DNA from 2 places in the Lysinibacillus sp. EB106-09-02-XG168 genome. Region 1 is predicted to be linked to the other one. Evidence: predicted binding sites of a transcription regulator. Region 1 holds the regulator's gene; the other holds the start of a gene.
What was found. The regulator Rex, encoded in region 1, represses fermentation and respiration genes when NADH is low (regulators of the CRP and FNR family bind a similar motif). The targets are predictions, from matches to a motif close to TTGTGAAATATTTCACAA.
Positions count from the first base shown of each region.

Region 2: a site for Rex is predicted at 1,773-1,790, ahead of AC3WSO_RS21475 (cytochrome ubiquinol oxidase subunit I). Genes of this name have one in related genera too.

Region 1 is NZ_JBYTDN010000003.1:4,328,771-4,336,274, reverse strand. It holds gene AC3WSO_RS21945 (hypothetical protein) at 1-74, shown strand, start outside; gene tsaE (tRNA (adenosine(37)-N6)-threonylcarbamoyltransferase complex ATPase subunit type 1 TsaE) at 558-1,007, shown strand; gene tsaB (tRNA (adenosine(37)-N6)-threonylcarbamoyltransferase complex dimerization subunit type 1 TsaB) at 1,004-1,711, shown strand; gene rimI (ribosomal protein S18-alanine N-acetyltransferase) at 1,704-2,156, shown strand; gene tsaD (tRNA (adenosine(37)-N6)-threonylcarbamoyltransferase complex transferase subunit TsaD) at 2,153-3,172, shown strand; gene AC3WSO_RS21920 (ABC transporter ATP-binding protein) at 3,653-5,596, opposite strand; gene AC3WSO_RS21915 (redox-sensing transcriptional repressor Rex) at 5,822-6,457, shown strand; gene AC3WSO_RS21910 (twin-arginine translocase TatA/TatE family subunit) at 6,689-6,874, shown strand; gene tatC (twin-arginine translocase subunit TatC) at 6,892-7,504, shown strand, end outside.
Region 2 is NZ_JBYTDN010000003.1:4,223,210-4,230,713, reverse strand. It holds gene AC3WSO_RS21485 (thioredoxin family protein) at 1-527, shown strand, start outside; gene AC3WSO_RS21480 (diacylglycerol kinase) at 653-1,570, shown strand; gene AC3WSO_RS21475 (cytochrome ubiquinol oxidase subunit I) at 2,039-3,385, shown strand; gene AC3WSO_RS21470 (cytochrome d ubiquinol oxidase subunit II) at 3,382-4,407, shown strand; gene cydS (cytochrome bd oxidase small subunit CydS family protein) at 4,421-4,543, shown strand; gene rlmD (23S rRNA (uracil(1939)-C(5))-methyltransferase RlmD) at 4,724-6,097, shown strand; gene AC3WSO_RS21455 (hypothetical protein) at 6,097-6,285, shown strand; gene AC3WSO_RS21450 (tRNA dihydrouridine synthase) at 6,798-7,504, shown strand, end outside.

The DNA of each region.
Region 1 (7,504 bases):
CTTACAATGTACAATTTAAAGATGATAAATTGGTTAAGAAAGAGATTAGTGAGATAAAGGGTAAAAAAAAATAAGCACTTCTTTCTATAAGCGTGTTGTCACTTCATTTTGCACATGTTTTAGTAGCGATAGCTATAATTACACCAAAGCATGATTGTTTTAGGCTGTTGATGAATGCTTTCTTGCATAAGTTGTATAGTAGTGACGTTGAAATGTTCTTTTTTTCTCTAGCAATCTACATGGATAGGTTTGCCTTGTATAAAAAATAGGCAAACCTGCCCTCATGCCAAAGCACAAAGCTAATTCCAGAATCAATTATGCAGAGGCATAATTGATTAGTAGTTTCACCTTTTCGACTCATCCTATGATGAGCATCAACTCGGAGTGAATATTACTTTTGTTAATTCGATATACAGTAATTTATATTTTTTTGTCGACAAGCTGCAACAATTACGCTAAGGTGTAATTGTTTTTTTTAAAATCCATTGGATGCTTTGAACATTTACGCTTGTTTCGGTAAACTAGAAGTAATGGAGCTAGGAGAGGAAAAAGAGATGATGTATGAAAAAATAATGAATTCACTTGATGATACTGAGCATTTTGCGCTGAAGCTAGCAAGCTTACTAGAAGCCCAGGATACAATTACATTAGAGGGTGATTTGGGCGCTGGCAAGACGACATTTACGAAAGCATTAGCGAAGGGGCTTGGCGTGAAGAGAACAGTCAATAGCCCGACGTTTACGATTGTAAAGCAATATGAGGGGCGTTTACCATTTAATCATTTAGATGTTTATCGTTTAGCAGAAAGCGATGAAGACCTTGGATGGGACGAGCTATTTTATGGTGATGCGGTGTCAGTTGTCGAGTGGGCTCATTTGATTGAACAAGATTTACCACAGGAGCGCCTTGCGATAGAAATTTACCGAATGGGAGAAAATCAACGACGATTTGTATTAACACCTCTTGGAAAGCGATATGAGGCATTATGTGAGGAGCTAATGAAATGATTTGGTTAGGGATTGAAACAGCGAATGCACCACTTTCTATTGCTGTAATAAGGGATGGTAAAGTGGTCGCAGAGATTGTACAAAATATAAAATTAACGCATTCGGCTGGTGCTATGCCAGCCATTGAAGAAGTGCTAGCAAACGCTGGCATAAAGCCAAGCGAGTTGGATGCGATTGCTGTATCAGAAGGACCTGGTTCTTATACAGGTGTACGAATAGGTGTGACGCTTGCAAAAACATTAGCATGGACATTGAAAAAGCCTTTAGTTGGAATATCTAGCTTAAAGTCATTGGCCGCAAATGCAGCACTATATGATGGGTTTATTTGTCCTATTTTCGATGCGCGAAGAGGCAATGTTTATACGGCCGTTTATAAAGGTCGTGAGCTTGAAACAATTATAGATGATTATCACGATCATATTGATGGCTTATTAGAGCGTTTACAGGCGTTAGAGGCACCGATTTTATTTGTTGGAGTAGATGTGGATGTTTTTTGGCATAAAATCGTAGAGGTGCTAGGTGACTATGCTCAACGCATACCGTTTAGTCAGGACTTGCCAAGAGCAAGTGAAACAGTTCGATTAGCGACGAAAGTGGAGCTACCAAGTGTGGATGCTGTTCATCATTTTGTCCCGCAATACAAACGTATTGCAGAGGCGGAGGCGAATTGGCTGAAGGAACAAAAGGAGAAGGCACATGAGTAGTAATGTAATATTTCGTAAAATGGTATCTGAAGATGTCCCAGTAGTGTATGAAATTGAGCTTGCTACATTTTCTACGCCATGGACGTTAGACTCTTTTTATTATGAAGTGCATGAAAATCGGTATGCACATTATGTGCTAGCTATAGATGAATATAATAACATTATCGGTTTTTGTGGAATGTGGATGGTTATAGACGCAGCGCAAATTACGAACGTAGCCGTTATAGATGCTGCTCGCGGTCGCGGAATTGGTGAAGGATTAATGCGAGAGGCAATGCGTATTGCGAAAGACCATAGTATGGAAGTCATGAGTTTAGAGGTACGAGTGACAAATACAGTTGCTCAAAATCTTTATCGAAAGCTTGATTTCCAAGACGGTGGCATACGTAAAGGCTATTATACAGATAACGGGGAGGATGCCCTTGTCATGTGGGTGAATTTATGATGGAAGATCGAATTATATTAGCAATAGAATCGAGCTGTGATGAAACAGCAGCGGCGATTATTCGAAATGGCTCTGAAATTGTTTCAAATGTGGTTGCATCTCAAATAGAAAGTCATAAACGATTTGGTGGGGTTGTACCTGAAATTGCATCTCGCCATCATGTTGAGCAAATTACGGTGGTCATTGAAGAAGCATTAGCACAAGCAAATATGAAGTCAACTGATTTAGACGCTGTGGCAGTTACTGAAGGTCCTGGTCTTGTAGGTGCATTGTTAATTGGGATTAATGCAGCGAAGGCTTTTGCATTTGCCAATGATTTACCGATAATCGGTGTGCATCATATAGCTGGACATATATATGCCAATGCACTCGTGCAGCCCATGGAATTTCCATTATTAGCACTAGTTGTATCAGGTGGACATACAGAGCTAGTTTATATGAAAGAACATGGCTCTTTTGAAGTCATTGGTGAGACAAGAGATGATGCAGCTGGTGAAGCTTATGATAAGGTTGCACGTGTTTTAGGCTTACCGTATCCAGGTGGTCCACGTATTGACAAGCTAGCACACGAGGGAGATGAGGCCGTAACCTTCCCACGAGTGTGGTTAGAGGAAGATTCTTATGATTTTAGCTTTAGCGGTTTAAAATCAGCCGTTATTAATTATAAGCATAATATGGATCAGCGTGGAGAAGAGATTTCTCCGACTGCCGTAGCCAAAGGATTTCAGGATAGCGTAGTTGAAGTGCTAACAGCTAAAACATTACGGGCAGCACGTGAATATAAAGTGAAACAAGTTATTGCAGCTGGAGGTGTAGCTGCAAATAAGGGCTTACGTACATCACTTGAGTCTGTATTTGCGGAAGAAGGTATCCCGTTGTATGTACCGCCATTAAAGCTGTGTACAGATAATGCCGCTATGATAGGGGCAGCAGCAACACCTATGTTTGAAACGAATATTCGAGGCAATTTATCAATGAACGGTCGCCCTGGAATGGAGTTAAAATCCTGGGTGTAAATTCTTTCACTATAGAGAAAGAGGTGTTTTAGATTTAATTCTAAAAACATCTCTTTTTTGCTTTTGTGAAAAAAATGTTGAGAAAACAGTGGACATAAGAAAATATAAAGCCGATTAGTTGACAAATTTTTCAGAAAATTATCCACAGGCAAGGAGAAAATAAAAGAGCGAACATCCGTACTTATGCACAAAATGTTGATAACTTGTGCATAACTTGTGATTATTCAATATATAGTAGCCTGTTTTGCACAGAAACATGTGAATAAAATATTTTTGAATTGTGGACAATGTGGAAAAGTCTGTTGATATGTTGGTATTACTAGATTTATAGTGTGTATAAAGTTGTGGGCATTTTTTGTCGAAAAATAGCACTTGACCAATATATATGAAAAATGAAGACGAGTAAAGTAAAAAGCCATGCGACAAGGCACATGGCTTTACAATACTCCCACCGTAAAGAAAGAAGTTTGGTAGGGGATGTTATAAGGTGATATTTTCAAGTTCTTCACTTAGCTCAAGCCATTCCATTTCAAATAACTCGTACTGTTCTTTAGAAGTGGATAAATCATCCTGGAGCTGTGTTATTTTTTCGTGGTCTGTGAAAATCTCAGGATCGCAAAGAGCTTCCTCTAAGCGAGCTATTTCAAGGTTTTCTTGCTGCATTTTCCCTTCTAGTTCCTCAAGCGTGCGTCTTATTTGACGTTCTCGTTTTTTAGCCTCTTTATCAATTTTAGAGGTAGAGATCTTCTCAGGTACATCAGCTTGAGCGTGCGGTTGAGCAGCAGCCTTCATTTGGGCGATTTCTAGTAGCTCTTGTTTTTTCTCAAGATAATAATCATAGTCACCTAAGTACTCAAAGGAACCATCACCAGACAGTTCGATTACTTTAGTAGCGATTCGATTGATAAAATATCGGTCATGCGATACGAATAAGAGCGTTCCGGGATAATCAATAAGTGCGTTTTCCAGTATCTCTTTACTATCTAAGTCTAAGTGATTGGTAGGCTCATCAAGAATTAAGAGATTTGCCTTTTGCATCATCAACTTAGCTAATGCAAGTCTAGCCTTTTCTCCACCAGATAAAGACGACACGGTTTTATCTACATCAACTCCACTGAATAAGAAACGGCCTAGCACTGTACGAATATCTTTTTCATTCATTAAAGGCCATTCATCCCATAGCTCTTTTAGAACACTTTTATTGCTCGATAGCTTTGCCTGCTCTTGATCATAATAACCAATTTGAACATTTGTACCATAGCGAATCTCTCCAGTGAATGGTAGCAAATCTTTGACAATGGTTTTTAATAAAGTGGATTTACCAACACCATTTGGTCCAACAAGTGCAATGCGATCTTCTCGGAAAGTGCGTAGTGTGATGCCGTTTGATATTTTCTTATCACCATAACCTATCGTTAAGTCATCGATAGATAATACATCGTTACCACTTTGACGTTCAATTGTAAAACCGAAGCTCGCTGACTTTTCTTCACCTTCAGGAGAGTCCATCCATTCTGTTCGTTCGAGCATTTTACGACGACTTTGTGCCATTTTTGTAGTAGAAGCACGAGCAATATTTTTTTGAATAAATTCCTCAAGCTTGGCTTTTTCATCTTGCTGACGTTCATATAGCTTCAAATCACGCTCATAATTTTTCGCTTTCTCATCTAAATAGGCACTATAATTGCCTGTATATTTTGTGACGCGATGACGAGATACTTCGTAGACAATGGAAACAACCTGGTCTAAGAAGTAGCGGTCATGGGAAACAATTAGAATAGCCCCTTCATAACCCTTTAAATATGATTCCAACCAAGAGAGGGTTTCAATATCTAAATGGTTAGTAGGTTCATCAAGTATTAATAGGTCAGGCTTACTTAAAAGAAGCTTAGCAAGTGCTAACCGAGTCCGTTGTCCTCCTGATAGTGAGCTAATTGACTTTTGGTAATCCTCAGGATAAAACTGCATGCCATGGAGCACAGAACGAGTATCCGATTCATATTGATAGCCACCCGCATCCTTAAAATTATGCTGTAAATGATCGTATTCAGACATTATTTTTGCATATAAAGTAGGATTTTCATAAACAGCTGGGTCGGCCATTTGTTGTTCTAATGATCGTAGGGTTAGTTCTTGGGCAATAAGCGGCTCAAAAATTGTCATCATTTCATCCCAAATCGACAATGTTGAGTTTAAACCAGCATGCTGCTCTAAGTATCCAATTTGTATACCTTTCGGGATAATAATATCGCCAGAGTCATAGGACATTTGACCAGCAATAATTTTAAGTAAAGTGGATTTACCAGCACCGTTACGACCTACTAATGCAACTCGGTCACGATGTTGAACTTCTAATTTTACACCGCTTAAAATTTCATCTGCAAGGAAGGATTTATATAGTTGATTGACCTGTAAAACAATCATTCTTGACACCTCAATTCTTCCTTAGTGTAATGGATGAGCGATTGGCTTGCAATGTCGATGCTTTACTTATTCCAAGCTGTCATGTAAGATTGAAACGATTTCCCTTTAGTTAGTGGCGTAAAAGCGCCATTAACTAAAGGGAAATCCTCCAGTGAATATTATAAACTTAGAAATATAAAGTCTGTATCATAAATAGAACTTGATACATTTTAAGGAGGAAAAAGTTTGAAACAAGAATTGAAAATTCCACAAGCCACTACGAAAAGACTTCCTCTTTACTATCGTTTTATCCAAAACTTTGCACAAGAAGGCATGGAACGCATTTCGTCGAAGGAACTAAGTGAAGCGATGAAAATTGATTCTGCAACTATTCGCCGAGATTTTTCTTATTTTGGTGCTCTTGGGAAAAAGGGATATGGCTATGATGTGCAGCATCTCTTACAATTTTTTAGTCAAACGCTCGATCAACATGAAGCGACAAAGGTTGCGTTAATTGGTGTAGGGAATTTAGGTAGTGCATTATTAAAATATAATTTTCAAAAAAACCACAATACTCATATCGTTGTTGCATTTGACTCGAAGGCCCCAAAAGAAGGGAAGATGATTAGCAATATTCCTGTTTTTCACCCTGACTTATTGGAAGAAAAATATGCGGAATACGGAGCGGAGCTTGCAATTTTAACAGTTTCACCACGCTCTGCACAGAAAATGGCTGATAGATTAGCAGTGATGAACGCAAAAGGAATTTTGAACTTTACGCCAGAGCGTATTACTGTACCAGATAAAATGCAACTTTTAACAATCGATTTATCGGTAGAGTTGCAGGCGCTTATTTATTTAATTCGTAATCAGGAAGAGTGATCAAGGTACATAATTTAACTTCTTTCAGCAGGTGTACATACGCCAGTTGAAAGAAGTTAAAGCCTTAGGACGCAATTAGACCGAGGCATAATTGATAGAATAGCTCACAGTTTCTGTTGAATGGAAGTAAGTATAAAATTGAGAGAATGACGAAAAACTTTCACATATAATTAGTTAGCAAAATGGCGAAATATGCGTTAAAATGATGGATATAAAGAGGAGGTGGCTTTAATGGGTGGTATTGGTCCTATGAGCCTCATTATTATCGGAATTGTCGCATTACTAATTTTTGGTCCTAAGAAGTTACCAGAGCTTGGTAAAGCATTTGGTTCAACATTACGTGAATTCAAAAATGCTACTAAAGGTTTAGCCGACGAAGATGATGATGACAAGAAAAAGAAAGAATTAGATAAGTAAGTTAGGATGTTTGAGGAATGAATCCAAGAGATCTAACTGTCATTGAACATATAGAAGAATTAAGAAAACGGCTTTTCATTGTTGCCGTTTTCTTTGTTCTAGCTATGGCTGGTGGCTTCTTTGTTGCAAAGCCGCTTGTTAAATACCTTCAAAGTACTGGAGCGAATTACAATATAGAGCTCCATGCATTTGATGTAGTAACACCACTTGCAATTTATATCCAAGTCGTTTTTTTAATAGCATTTATCCTATCTTCACCGGTATTGATGTATCAATTGTGGTCTTTTATTAGCCCAGGATTAAGGGACGTAGAACGAAAGGCAACTTTAAGCTATATACCGTATTCATTTTTATTGTTTTTAGCAGGGCTGTCTTTTTCATACTTTTTACTATTCCCTTATGTCATAAAGTTTATGATGAATTTATCAAACGATTTAGAAATTCAACAAACAATTGGCATACATGAATATTTTTCGTTTTTATTTAAGCTTACAATACCTTTTGGTTTCCTTTTCCAATTACCGATTGTAGTCTTGTTCTTTTCACGTATTGGGATTCTATCTCCTGAGTTACTAATTCGTATTCGTAAGTATTCATACTTTGGCTTATTTGTATGTGCTGCACTAATCG
Region 2 (7,504 bases), 110 kb from region 1:
TTTCAATTCAACAATATATGGATCATATGACGACGTTAAAAGAGGAAAGCTTCCGTATTTACGATGGTTTCGAAGTGCCATTAAACGATGGCTTTATCGAACTATTGAAAAATAAGCAACCAAAAATATTAACAATTACTGAGGACTGGTGCGGGGACGCAATGTTAAACAATCCAATCATTCGCCGAGTTGCAGAGGCAGCAGAACTAGACATGCGCGCAGTATTACGTGATGCGGATACAGATTTGATTGATCGTTATTTAACAAACGGTGGCCGTGCAATTCCAGTTTATATTTTATTAGATGATGCTGGTCAGGTTGTAGGAAAATGGGGACCACGAGCACCAGAATTACAGGAATTAGTAGTAAGTAAACGAGCTACTTTACCTGATAAAGAAGACCCTACATTTGAAGATGCACAAAAAGCGCTATATGCAGAAATTCGTGAAGAGAATATGACGAATAAATCATATTGGAAATATGTTTACGAGGATTTTAAAAAGAAAGTAATAGCTGCATTGCAATAATTGTAAATCACAAGGCTTCATGTCAGAAAAATGTGGACATGCCTTGCTATTGTTGACTTCAATGCAACATTTAAAAGAATAATTCGTTGAAAGAAATAGAATCTTATGAAGCAGGAAGGTATGTTATGAAACGAGCAAGAATCATTTATAATCCTACATCTGGGCGTGAAGTGTTTAAAAAGCATCTACCAGAAGTATTGGCAAAATTAGAGGTAGCAGGCTACGAGACATCTTGTCACGCAACAACCTGTGAAGGCGATGCGACCATTGCTGCAAAAAATGCAGTAGAACGTGGCTTTGATATAATTATTGCAGTTGGTGGAGATGGCACATTAAATGAAGTTGTTGCAGGTGTAAGTCCATTTGAGAACCGGCCGAAAGTAGGTCTAATTCCGATGGGCACAACGAATGACTTTGCCCGTGCCGTGCACATTCCTCGAAATATTGAAGCTGCCGTTGACATTATTATTAAAGGTGAATCGTTACCAGTAGATGTTGGTTTATTAAATGGGGAACGCTATTTCATCAATATTGCTGCTGGCGGACGTATTACAGAATTAACTTATGAAGTGCCAAGTAAAATGAAAACAATGCTAGGACAGTTAGCTTATTACTTAAAAGCAGTGGAAATGATCCCATCGATTAAAGCTTCACACATGCGTATTGAATACGATGGCGAAGTGTTTGATGGGGATGCCATGATGTTTTTATGTGGCTTAACAAATTCGGTGGGTGGCTTCGAAAAGCTTGCCCCAGACGCAAGTATTAATGATGGCTACTTTACTTTAATCGTATTGAAAAAAGTAAATCTGCCTGAATTTATTCAGCTTGCTGCGATGGCATTAAGAGGCGAGCATTTAAATGATGATCGTGTAATTTATAAAAAGGCGAGTGTCGTCAAAGTATCTACTGAAGATGAAATTCATTTAAACCTAGATGGTGAATATGGTGGGGACGCGCCTGCAACATTTGAAAACTTAAAGCGTCATATTGAAATTTTTGTTCCACTAGCAGATATTCGTGAGGAAGACCGTATCCAATAAACATAAAAAGGGTTCTGCTTAATTTAGGAGTGAGCATCGCGAGTGAAGCGGCTCATCGGACACCCCAGGAAGCTCTGCGCGAAGGCGAAGCGTCAGCAATAAAGCGCCCAGTCGGAACGGAAATCAATCACACGTTTTGGTGATGATTCATATTAATAGGTTAATCACCATATTTATGAACATTCTCATCCTTTAATTGGTATTGTGAATGAATTAAGAAAAATGTTTGGCAAATGTGAGTATAATACTTGAACAAAATTTGAAACCTTTATAATAGGCCGAAATTCCGGCCCATTATAAAGGTTTTTTTCATTGCTATAGTGGAAAATGGGTATAGATAAGGGAAAGGAAGTGTTGCCGTTGTATAAGTCACAGGAAAGAAAGCTCATTTGGCTAAGCTTTGGTGTTGCAATTATCATGCTACTTTCCATACTTGGAAGAATATTTGGAGGTTAGGGGGGCAATGAAATGGTGAATGAATCAGCAGTCTTTTGGAGTAGAGCATTAACGGAGCTAACTTTATCGTTCCATATTATTTATGCAACGATTGGTGTTGGTGTCCCATTAATGATTATGATCGCGCAATGGACTGGGTATAAAAAGAATGATGAGCACTATATTTTAATGGCAAGACGTTGGGCACGAGGTTTTGTTATTACAGTTGCCGTCGGAGTTGTAACAGGGACAGCAATTGGCTTACAGTTGTCTTTACTATGGCCGAATTTTATGCAGCTTGCTGGCCAAACGATTGCATTACCACTTTTCATGGAAACGTTTGCATTTTTCTTTGAAGCCATCTTCCTAGGCATCTATTTATATACTTGGGATCGCTTCGATAGTCAGAAGAAGCATATGTTGCTGTTAATTCCGGTTGCTGTCGGTGCGTCGATGTCAGCTGTGTTTATTACAATTGTCAATGCGTTTATGAATGCGCCACAAGGATTTGACATTGTGGATGGACAGCTTGTAAATATTCAACCTTTTTTAGCGATGTTTAATCCGGCAATGCCGACAAAGGTAGCACATGTTCTCGTTACAGCCTACATGACGTCCGCGTTCGTATTAGCATCTATTGCAGGATACCGTCTACTTAGAGGTTCTAAGCATGTATACCATAAAAAATCTTTATATCTACTTATGAAGGTTGGTCTGATTTTCTCTATTGCAGCAGCGATTATTGGAGACTTTTCAGGGAAATATTTAGCTGAATATCAACCAGAAAAACTAGCCGCAGCTGAGTGGCACTTTGAAACGGGAGACAAAGCTTCCCTTATACTCTTTGGTGTATTAAATGGTGAAGAAGTAAAATATGCTATTAAAGTACCTTATGCTTTGAGTGTTTTAGCACATAATAATCCAAATGCAGAGGTAATTGGTTTAGATCAATTTGCAAAAGAAGATCGACCACCGCTGTATATTCATTACCTCTTTAATATCATGGTGTTTATTGGTATGTTCATGGCACTCGTTTCACTGCTTTACGTAACCGGGAAAGCACGTGATTGGCAGTTTATTCATAGCCGTTGGTTTAGATGGATTGTTGTTGCAGGTGGACCACTTTCCATTATTGCAATTGAAGCAGGATGGTGGCTTGCCGAAGTGGGACGACAGCCTTGGATCTTATATGGATTAATGCGAACACCAGAAGGGGCGACAACGAGTGATCATGTTGATTTAATGTTGCTCTTGTTTGCAGGTGTGTATGCCGTATTAGCAGTAGGAAGTATCGTAGTGTTAGTTCGTATGTTCAAAAATAATCCAATTGAGCGTGAAATAGAAGATCGCCATGATGAAAAAGGCGGTGACATCTTATGACATTAGAGATTTTAGGTATTTCAGTTTTATGGATTTTCCTATTTGGTTATGTCATTGTAGCTTCAATCGATTTTGGTGCAGGCTTTTTTAATGCCTACAGCCTACTTATCGGAAAAAATCACATTTTAACGAATATTATTAAACGTTATTTATCACCTGTTTGGGAAGTTACCAATGTCTTTTTAGTATTCTTCTTTGTGGGGATTGTTGGATTTTTCCCACAAACAGCTTTCTATTATGGAACGATTTTACTTGTTCCAGTTAGTATTTCGCTAGTGCTTCTTGCAATACGAGGCTCCTACTATGCATTTGAATCATATGGCGCACGTGGGCATATTGGTTACACGTTGACGTATGGTATAGCAGGGTTACTCATTCCAGCCTCACTTTCTGTTGTATTCGCGATTGCTGCTGGCGGCTATGTTGATATTGTTGACGGGCAACCGGTCTTGAATTATTGGACGTTGTATACGAGCCCGTTTGCTTGGAGTATTGTCGTGTTGAGCATTGCAGCGGTACTTTATATTTCAGCCGTGTTTTTAACTTGGTATGCACATAAAGCAAAGGATCGAGAAGCTACAAATTTAATGCGAAAATACGCACTTGCTTGGGCGATACCATTAATGGTGAGCGCGCTCGGCATTATGTACGAAATGAAATTCATTAACCCTGAAAGTTACAATAACATGGTTAATTTATGGTGGATGTTCGCCATATCCGCCGTGCTGTTTATTATTACTGTAGTGTTAATATGGATGCGAAAAAATTACGGTCTTGCGGTTAGTTTATTGATTGCCCAATTTGCAGTGGCATTCTTCGCATATGGAATTGCCCAATATCCATATTTACTGTATCCGTATTTAACGATTTACGATAGCTTTACAAGTACACAAATGGCGATTGCACTCGTCATTGCGTTTGTTTTGGGACTTTGTCTGCTTATTCCATCACTGTTCTTGTTGTTGAAATTATTCCTTTTCAACAAAAATTATGTGACAGGAAAAGAAGACAATCACGCATAGGAGGGATACAACTATGACAAGTTTTTTGATTTTTTATGCACCATTTATAGTCGTCATCCTAGGTGTAGTTGCTGCTTTCTGGTGGGCACCTAGAGATTACCATACAGTAAGGAAAGAGGGAAAGAGTCGCGAATAGCGGCTCTTTTTTCTACTCGTGTAAAGGTGATTAGTTTGAAGAGAGAGCGAATCCCATTCTTGTCTTACCTGATCAGTCTAGAAGGAGAGCCGACCACATTTGAGCCTAATATGAAGCCAAGTTCTTTTTTCATCCGCCTCAACATGCTACAATAAAGAGATTGAAATGGAGGATGTACGAATGTCAGCACCCGTGAAAAAGAATGACCGACTAACAGTTTATATAGAAGATTTAACACATGATGGCAATGGCGTCGCAAAGGTCGATGGCTATCCATTATTTATCCAAGGTGCACTTCCTAGTGAAACGGCGGAAATACATGTTGTGAAAACGTTAAAAAACTACGGCTTTGCGAAGGTCGTAGAAATTCTCGAGCCATCATCAGATCGTGTAGATGCTCCTTGTGAATATTTTAAACAATGTGGCGGCTGCCAATTACAGCACCTGTCTTATGAAGGTCAGTTAAAATGGAAAGAAAACATGGTGCGTAATGTCATGCAGCGCATTGGAAAAATTGATGCGCCTGTTCTACCAGTGAAGGGCATGGAAGAGCCTTGGCATTACCGTAATAAAGCGCAAATACCTTTCTCCTCAAATGAAGCAGGACAAGCAATTGCTGGTTTCTACAAAACGAAGTCTCACAGCATTGTGGATATGGAGCGATGCTTAATTCAGACTGGAGAAGCGGATGCTATTCTTGCAGGTTTGAAAAAGGAACTAGCGGCAATCGGTGTTCGACCATACAACGAATTATCGCATGAGGGAATGCTGCGCCACGTAGTTGTTCGTAAGGCACGGGCAACTGGTGAAGTGATGGTTGTTCTCGTAACTAAAAAGAAAAAATTCCCGCAAAAAGATGCTGCTGTTGCGACAATCCAGAAGCTTGTCCCGAATGTCACATCCATTATGCAAAACGTTAATAGCGACAAAACAAACGTTATTTTCGGTGATGAAACCGTAAATCTGTGGGGCAAAGACATTATTATTGATACAATTGGCGATGTTCGCTTTGAAATTTCAGCACGTTCATTTTATCAAGTAAACCCTGAGCAAACGGAAGTTCTATACAAACAAGCATTAGACTACGCTAACTTACAAGGTGATGAACGAGTAATTGATGCTTATTGTGGTATCGGCACAATTTCATTATTCCTTGCACAACAAGCAAAGGCTGTTATGGGTGTTGAAATTGTCCCACAAGCGATTGAAGATGCAAAACGAAACGCGGCACTAAATGGGTTTACAAATACGTATTTCGAGGCTGGCCCAGCAGAGGAAGTTATTCCACGTTGGTATAAGGAAGGCAAAGAAGCGGATGTTTTAGTAGTTGACCCACCACGCAAAGGCTGCGATGAGGCGCTTCTTAAAACGATTTTAGAGCAACGTCCTAAACGTGTTGTTTATGTGTCCTGTAATCCAGCTACACTAGCACGTGACCTTCGAATTTTGGAGGATGGGGGCTATCAAACACAGGAGATTCAACCTGTGGATATGTTCCCGCATTCGACGCATGTGGAGGTTGTTACGGAACTGACTCTAAAGGAGCGATCATAATGGACGCAGCAAAAAAATGGCTCTCTATCCCGAAAGATATCAGGGAAATGCTCGTAAAAAACGTATTTTGTGGCAATTGTGGTGTAACGACAATTGTGAAGTACACTATACAAGAGGGGGAGTATGCCCCTGTATTGAAGGGGAAATGCAAGACTTGTGGTAGGGATGTTGCTCGGGTGATTGATTAGTAAATGATAGAACTCTGAAAGGATGGAGTGAATATTCCATCCTTTTTGTGTAAGCATGGAAGGGTTTTTAGTTGAATCTTATGCTTGAATAGAAGAGGTTACTTTTGATATATGTGATGAAAATTATACACCCCATAATTGGTATTAGAACATAATAATAGGCAGTTCAAGAACGTGGGTTTGATATCAAATGGTTTATAATTCGATTGCTTATGATAAATTAACCGTTATCTTGAATTGCTTTTTTATGTTTTTGGAATAAAGTGTCCACTATTCGGGGGTCAGTTCAAAAATCTATGCCATCTGCTTTTTGTTTATAAACATACCATTCAGGGGCGATTTTCGTTAAAATAAACATTACCGATTTTTTAAAATTATAAATGCCAAATGTATTTGTGTTTGATAATCAGTTATTGAGCATGATATAAGTGTAAATGAAATAGAACATTTGGCTTCATATTTTTGATTGAGAGTTTAAAGTTGTATCCATATTGAGAGGAATTGAGTTTGAAATGATAGATAATTTTTGGCGTGATTTACCACGACCATTTTTTGTACTTGCACCAATGGAAGATGTGACGGATGTTGTTTTTCGTCACGTAGTAAGTGAAGCCGGTAAACCGGACGTATTTTTCACAGAGTTTACAAACTCAGATAGCTATTGTCATCCAGAGGGCATGAAAAGTGTGCGAGGCCGTTTGATTTTTACAGAAGATGAACAGCCAATGGTGGCACATATTTGGGGGGACAATCCTGAGTATTTCCGTCAAATGAGTATTGGTATGGCGGAGCTGGGTTTTAAAGGCATCGATATTAATATGGGTTGTCCTGTCCCGAATGTGGCATCGAGAGGGAAAGGTAGTGGCCTTATTTTGCGTCCAGACGTTGCGGCAGAGCTTATTCAAGCAGCAAAAGCAGGGGGACTACCTGTCAGCGTGAAAACACGACTTGGCTTTAAAGAGGTAAATGAGTGGGAGGAATGGCTAACGCATATTTTAAAACAGGATATTGCGAACCTTTCTATTCATTTACGTACAAGAAAGGAAATGAGCCAAGTAGATGCACATTGGGAGCTAATTCCGGAAATCAAAAAATTACGTGACCGTATCGCACCAAATACACTACTAACAATCAATGGTGACATTCCTGACCGTCAAACTGGGCTGCAGCTTGCTGAACAATATGGCATTGATGGCGTTATGATCGGGCGAGGTATTTT